Regions from separate parts of the Morganella sp. BCCO 40_0007 genome, predicted to be linked through region 1. Evidence: predicted binding sites of a transcription regulator. Region 1 holds the regulator's gene; each other region holds the start of a gene.
The links. The regulator PhoB, encoded in region 1, activates phosphate uptake and scavenging genes when phosphate is short. The targets are predictions, from matches to a motif close to CTGTCATAAAACTGNCNNAT.
Positions count from the first base shown of each region.

Region 2: the regulator PhoB is predicted to act here: its motif matches at 596-615, upstream of R5268_RS17525 (phosphoethanolamine transferase).
Region 3: the regulator PhoB is predicted to act here: its motif matches at 1,117-1,136, upstream of pitA (inorganic phosphate transporter PitA).

Region 1 covers NZ_JAVBIN010000001.1:415,548-417,827, forward strand. The annotation lists gene sbcD (exonuclease subunit SbcD) at 1-478, opposite strand, end outside; gene phoB (phosphate regulon transcriptional regulator PhoB) at 811-1,500, shown strand; gene phoR (phosphate regulon sensor histidine kinase PhoR) at 1,531-2,280, shown strand, end outside.
Region 2 covers NZ_JAVBIN010000015.1:45,704-47,983, reverse strand. The annotation lists gene R5268_RS17530 (transglycosylase SLT domain-containing protein) at 1-186, shown strand, start outside; gene R5268_RS17525 (phosphoethanolamine transferase) at 889-2,232, shown strand.
Region 3 covers NZ_JAVBIN010000004.1:217,275-219,554, forward strand. The annotation lists gene R5268_RS06730 (NAD(P)/FAD-dependent oxidoreductase) at 1-1,073, opposite strand, end outside; gene pitA (inorganic phosphate transporter PitA) at 1,327-2,280, shown strand, end outside.

The DNA.
Region 1 (2,280 bases):
GTATGGCCGTCAGCAGTGCCTGTTGTTTTTCAGCTTCGGATTGTCCGGCCTGACTTTCCAGAATATCCCGCGGCCGCAGAAACGGTACTGCGCAGATAATCGCGCCGGGCTGGTTTTGTTTATTATTCAGTACAATCAGATCCCGGCCCGGTTCCGGTCTGGCGATGACATCCACATTCAGGCAGGCCATCAGTTCGCGTGACTCATTCAGTGTGGCAACGGCATCATGATTCCCGGCAAGTACAATCAGATGACAGCCGGTCTGCTGCAGTTGTGCAACAAAACGGTTATACAGTTCACGGGCGTAACTCGGCGGTGAGGCGGTATCAAAGACATCACCGGCGATAATCAGGGCATCCGCCTGCTGTTCTTTTATCAGGTTTATCAGCCAGTCTGAAAACTGCAAATGTTCCTGTAACCGGTTTTTAGTGTAAAAATACTGTCCGAGATGCCAGTCTGATGTGTGAATGATTTTCATATATATAGTTATTCCTGCCGGGAAAACTGACCGCACATTCTGTCCGCAATATGGTGTTCGCGTATGGTGTTCGTGTACGGTGCCCGCGCATTCGTGTTAGGCGGTTTACTGAAAACAGAGTATAACGGAAATCAGCCGGTAAGAATAAATATTGGATGAATATCCAGTGTTTTACGATCTGACACGCATTTTGTGTGTAGTATGTCAGTTTAATGACATTATCTTTGCGGTGCAGCCTGAGGTATCGGCTGATATTCATAAATCTGTCACAAAAGTGACGCATAATCGCGGCACTGTCTGATGAAATGAATTAACGGTAAACAGGGAACGCCATGGCAAGACGAATTTTAGTCGTTGAAGATGAAGCACCTATCCGTGAAATGGTCTGTTTTGTTCTGGAGCAGAATGGCTATCAGCCTATTGAGGCAGATGATTATGATGCGGCCATCGCCCGGCTGGTGGAGCCTTTCCCTGATCTTGTCCTGCTGGACTGGATGATTCCGGGCGGCTCCGGCATTCAGGTTATCAAACATATGAAACGGGACAGCCAGCTGCGGGAAATCCCGGTGATGATGCTGACGGCACGCGGTGAAGAGGAAGACCGTGTAAAAGGTCTGGAAACCGGCGCGGATGATTATCTGACCAAACCGTTCTCACCGAAAGAGTTAGTGGCCCGTGTTAAAGCGATTCTGCGGCGCATCTCCCCGATGGCGGCAGACGATCTTATCGCGATGAACGGCCTGACTCTCGACCCCGCCTCCCACCGCGTGACCAGTAATGAGAACCCGCTGGAAATGGGGCCGACAGAGTTTAAACTGCTGCATTTTTTTATGACTCATCCGGAGCGGGTTTACAGCCGTGAACAACTGCTTAACTATGTCTGGGGCGAAAACGTCTATGTTGAGGATCGCACGGTGGATGTGCATATCCGCCGCCTGCGTAAAGCACTGGAAGCGGACGGACATGATAAAATGATACAGACAGTCCGGGGAACGGGTTACCGCTTCTCTGTCCGTTACTGATGATAATGATAAACCGCAAGAGGATCGCGCGTGCTTGAGCGTCTTTCGTGGAAAAAAATTGTACTGGAATTACTGATTTTCTGCCTTCCGGCACTCTTTTTATCACTTTTTTTCGGCCATACCGGCTGGTTTCTTGCCGGTGCACTGTTTGCCGCTGCCATCTGGCACAGCTATAACTTACTGAAACTGTCCGGCTGGCTGTGGCTGGATCGCAGTATGCTGCCGCCGCCCGGCCGCAGCAGCTGGGAACCGATTTTTTATGGCATCTACCAGCTTCAGCAGCGTAACCGCAAGCGCCGCCGTGAACTCGCCACACTGATCAAACGCTTTCGCAGCGGAGCTGAATCCCTGCCTGACGCGGTGGTGATGATGACGGAAGACGGCAATATTTTCTGGTGTAACAAACATGCCCAGAACCTGCTGGGGTTCCGCTGGCCGGATGATAACGGACAGCACATCTTTAACCTTCTGCGTTATCCGGACTTCAGCCGCTATCTGACTCAGGGGGATTATACCCTGCCGCTGACACTGGAACTGAATAACAGCAGCATGATGGAATTGCGCATCATGCCGTATTCGGAAGGACAACTGCTGATGGTTGCCCGTGATGTGACGGAAAAACGTCGTCTCGAAAACTCACGGCGTGATTTTTTCGCCAATGTCAGTCATGAACTGCGCACCCCGCTGACTGTTTTGCAGGGTTACCTGGAAATGCTTGCTGATCAGGATTTTGATAATCCGATGAATAAAAAAGCAATTCTGACCATGCAGGAACAGACT
Region 2 (2,280 bases), on a different contig from region 1:
GTTAACGGCGCCGGAGCTTTACTGCGCACGTTTGATAACAACCGTGCACTGGCGATTGAAAAAATCAATGCGCTGTCAGCCGATGAATTTTATGAGCATGTACAGAGTAAACACCCTGCATCACAGGCTCCGCGTTATCTGTGGAAAGTGAAAAATGCTTACCGCGCACTGGCGATGGCGGACTGATCTTCTGACTTTCTCTTTATAAATCCCCCCTCCGTTGCAGATGCTGCGCCGCAGTGTGAATCTGCAACGGAATCGTCCTGCTGAATTTCCCCTGCAATAAATCCGGTCTGCTGTTTCTGTATCACGTGCCAGTTCCCTGTGACTAAAAAGCATACGATTTACGCCGGTAATAATGAAGAAAAGAATGAGAGGGAATGATAAATTGCGTGTTATGCGGAAAAATGAAAAAAAAAAGCCCTGATTCAGGATCAGGGCAATAAAAATACCAAAAGTTCACTTATCTCTACTACGGCCGGAGTATAACGGACAACATTTTACAATTGGTGAATTAACAATGATAAATTGTATCAATGTTTTACCTGATTGTTCCGCAAAATAAATGATTGCGCTCCGTGATTGAGCGCCGTGATTGTTACAAAGCAGTCGTACCCGGCGGGAAGTCCGGCTATAATGCCGGGCTTTCTCTGATACTGATAATTAAAATTGCCGGGTATGATGACTACACGTATGTTACGGATATTTATTGCGACAGGCGGGTTATTTCTGTTTCTGTCGGTGCTTCATTTAAGTTTTGGTTATGAATATAAGTTCATTTATGTTCTCAGTGCTGCGGCGCTGTTTACATTCTGCCTGTCATTCAGCAGAGTGTTATATGTTCTGCTGCTGACGATATATTTACTTACGGGTCTGATTTACGGAGCTGTGGGGATTAATTACGGTTATCCCGATGTGAATGCGGTTGGTTCACTGATGTATACGGATAACGGTGAATCGCTGGAATATATTGCAGGGCTGCCGTTTAAAACCTATCTGTATCTTGCCGGATTACTGGTATTTGCAGGCTGTGCGTTGCTGATGAAACCACTGAAAAAACGTCATCAGCGTATTGCACTGTTTACCGTCTTTTTTATTACCGCATTCTGGTCATCCTCAAAAGATTATATTCAGGGAAAATCTGAGGGATTTGTCTCGGTATTCCGTTCCGGTCTGCCGGAAATTCGTTTTTTCCGTGACAGTTATGAAAGCTATGAGGAAATCCGCAAAGACAACCTGCGTTATGCGAAAGTGATTGAAACCAGTGACCACTGGAACCCGCAAGTAACAGAGACCGGTTATGATACCTATATTCTTGTCATCGGTGAGAGTGTGCGCAAAGACTTTATGCATGCGTTCGGTTTTGAATTACATCCGAATACACCATGGATGAGCAGCCGGAACGGCCTGTTTTTTGATAATTATATTTCAGCATCAGGCTCCACCACTCTGTCTCTGACAAATGCACTTGCTGTCCGTGAAAAGAATGTGACAAACCTGAGTGATAATCTGGTATCACTGGCCAATAAAGCCGGTTTTCATACTTACTGGATTTCAAATCAGCATATGAAAGGCATTTATGATTCCCCTGTCGGTATTATGGGGAAAAAAGCCGGGTTTTATCATTTTCTTGCCCCGAACCGCTCGGATAAAGGCGGGCCGGATGAAATGCTGCTGCCGTTTGTGCGTGACGCACTGGCAGAAAAAAAAGGTAAGAAACTGATTGTGGTTCATTTGATCGGTTCTCACCCGCAACCCTGCGGAAGACTGACTGAAAATTTCGATAAATTTATCGGTTCACGCAATATTTCCTGTTATATCAAAAGTATTGAGAATACCGATAAATTACTGTCGGATATTGCAGAAATGGCAGGGCAGGATAAGCAGCGCTGGACGATGGCTTACTTCTCTGACCATGGTCTGCTGTTTGTGGATAAGGGAACGGAAAATACCAATCTGACACACGGCGACAGCATGAAACAGAATTTTCAGGTACCGTTTTTTATCACCGCGTTTGATGCTCAGTCACAAACCCGGATCACGCATTTCCGCAGCGGATTATCTATGCTGCCGCTGCTGAGCCAGTGGATGGGGATTAAGGAGCCAAAACTGGAAAGTGATTGTGACTGGCTGCGGGATACTGATTGTGCCGGACAAAAGAACGTGGTGAATTTTAAAAATGAACTGAAGTCATTTGACTCATTAGCGGAAGATAATCCGGTTCTTCCCTGAAAGCGGGCTGCGGCAGATTTTCATAACGGCATCTTGTCGTACAGAAAA
Region 3 (2,280 bases), on a different contig from region 1:
TCGCGGGCTTCCATGGTTTTGGAGGAGAGCGCCTGTGTATCCACGCCGCCGAGCGTCACTTCGGCTGTCCGGTAGCCTTCTGTACCGTTCGGCTGCACCTGCCAGTTCTGCAATTTTTCGGTGATTTCCTGCTGTGCGGCTTTGGATAACTGATTCAGGGTGATATCCGGCAGATCGCCGGTTGCCTGTAAACACTCCGCCAGCCGTTTTGGTAACAGCTTCGCCAGCGCATTACGCAGGCTCAGATTCGGGTGTTTTTCCCGCTGCACGGTGAAGAACTCCGCCAGATCAGTGCCCGGAAGTAAGTTAATACTCACATACTCCCCGGGATGCCAGTAACTGGAAATCTGAAGAATTGCAGGGCCTGACAAGCCACGATGGGTAAATAAGATATTTTCAGCGAAACGGGTGCCGTCCTGTGCGGTAACGGTAGCAGGTACTGCCACACCGGACAGTGTCTGTAAGGCTTCCAGCAGCGGTTTATGCAGCGTGAAAGGCACCAGCGCGGCGCGGGTCGGCAATACCGGCAGACCGAACTGCTCCGCGAGACGGTAACCCAGCGGAGTCGCACCCAGTCCCGGCATCGATAATCCGCCGCTGGCCACCACAAGTGAGTGAGCACTCACAACTTTTCCGTTCACCGTCACACAGAAATCGTTGCCCTGTTTCTGCACTTCCGTCACTTCACTGCGCAGGCGGATAACCACGTTTCCCTGTTCACACTCCGCCAGCAGGAGATCAACGATCTGCTGTGCGGAGTCATCACAGAAAAGCTGACCGAGCGTTTTTTCGTGATACGCAATCTGATATTTCTGCACCAGGGCAATAAAATCCCACTGTGTGTAGCGGGCAAGCGCTGACTTACAAAAATGCGGGTTTTTGCTCAGATACGCCGCCGGTTCGGTATAAAGATTGGTAAAATTACAGCGCCCGCCCCCGGACATCAGGATTTTCCGCCCGGCTTTTTTGCCGTTATCCAGCACCAGTACCCGCAGTCCGCGCTGCCCTGCCAGCGCGGCACAGAACAGCCCGGCAGCACCCGCACCTATTACAATCGCGTCAAACTTTTCCAAAATAGTGTTCTCTGTGTCTTAAAATGTGGAGAAATTCCGATAAATGTCTTAAATTTGTCATGATGATTAAATCGGGCCTGAAATTTATTATTTCCAATAAAGGAGACTAATCCGATGATATACAAGGATTAATAATTCCTTAAGCTGATTTGATAAAGGTATCAAATCAAAAAAAGGCCATATTTCACTTCCCCGTGACGCATTTGTCGCTGATAATGCGCCGCGTTCATGTCCAACAACTGGCTTAACGTCTATGCTACATCTATTTACAGGCCTGGAATTTCACACCGGCCTTTTGTTAGTACTGGCACTGATCTTTGTGCTGTTTTACGAAGCCATCAACGGCTTCCATGATACCGCAAACGCGGTAGCAACTGTTATCTATACCCGTGCAATGCGCGCGCAGCTTGCTGTCGTCATGGCGGGTGTGTTTAACTTCCTCGGGGTACTGCTCGGCGGTCTGAGCGTGGCGTATGCGATCGTGCATCTTCTGCCCACGGACTTACTGCTGAATGTCAGTTCGGCCCATGGTCTTGCCATGGTCTTTTCCCTGCTTCTCGCCGCTATCATCTGGAACCTGGGCACCTGGTACTTCGGTATCCCGGCCTCAAGTTCTCATACCCTGATCGGCGCCATTATCGGGATCGGCCTGACCAACGCGATTGTGACCAACAGTTCCGTGGTTGATGCGCTGAATATTCCGAAAATGATCAGTATTTTCCTTTCTCTGATTCTGTCACCGCTGGTCGGCCTGGTCATTGCCGGATTAATGATCTGGTTCCTGCGCCGCTACTGGAGCGGCACGAAGAAACGCCGCCGTATCCACTTAACACCGGCAGAACGTGAGAAAAAAGACGGCAAACGCAAACCGCCTTTCTGGACGCGTACCGCCCTTATCCTTTCCGCAGTCGGCGTCAGTTTCTCACACGGCGCAAACGACGGGCAGAAAGGTATCGGTCTGATTATGCTTGTTCTGATTGGTGTGGCACCTGCCGGCTTTATGGTGAATATGAATTCCAGTGATTACGAAATAGCCCGTACGCGCGATGCCGTGGTCAACCTGGAGCAGTATTACACCACCCACAGGGAAGCACTGGCGCACGCCATTGAGCTGACACCGGCACTGAACACTGAGAATACCGTTCTCAATGAACAGTTCCACTGTGACAGCTCGCGTACCGGCATCGTATTGAGACAAGCTCAGGAT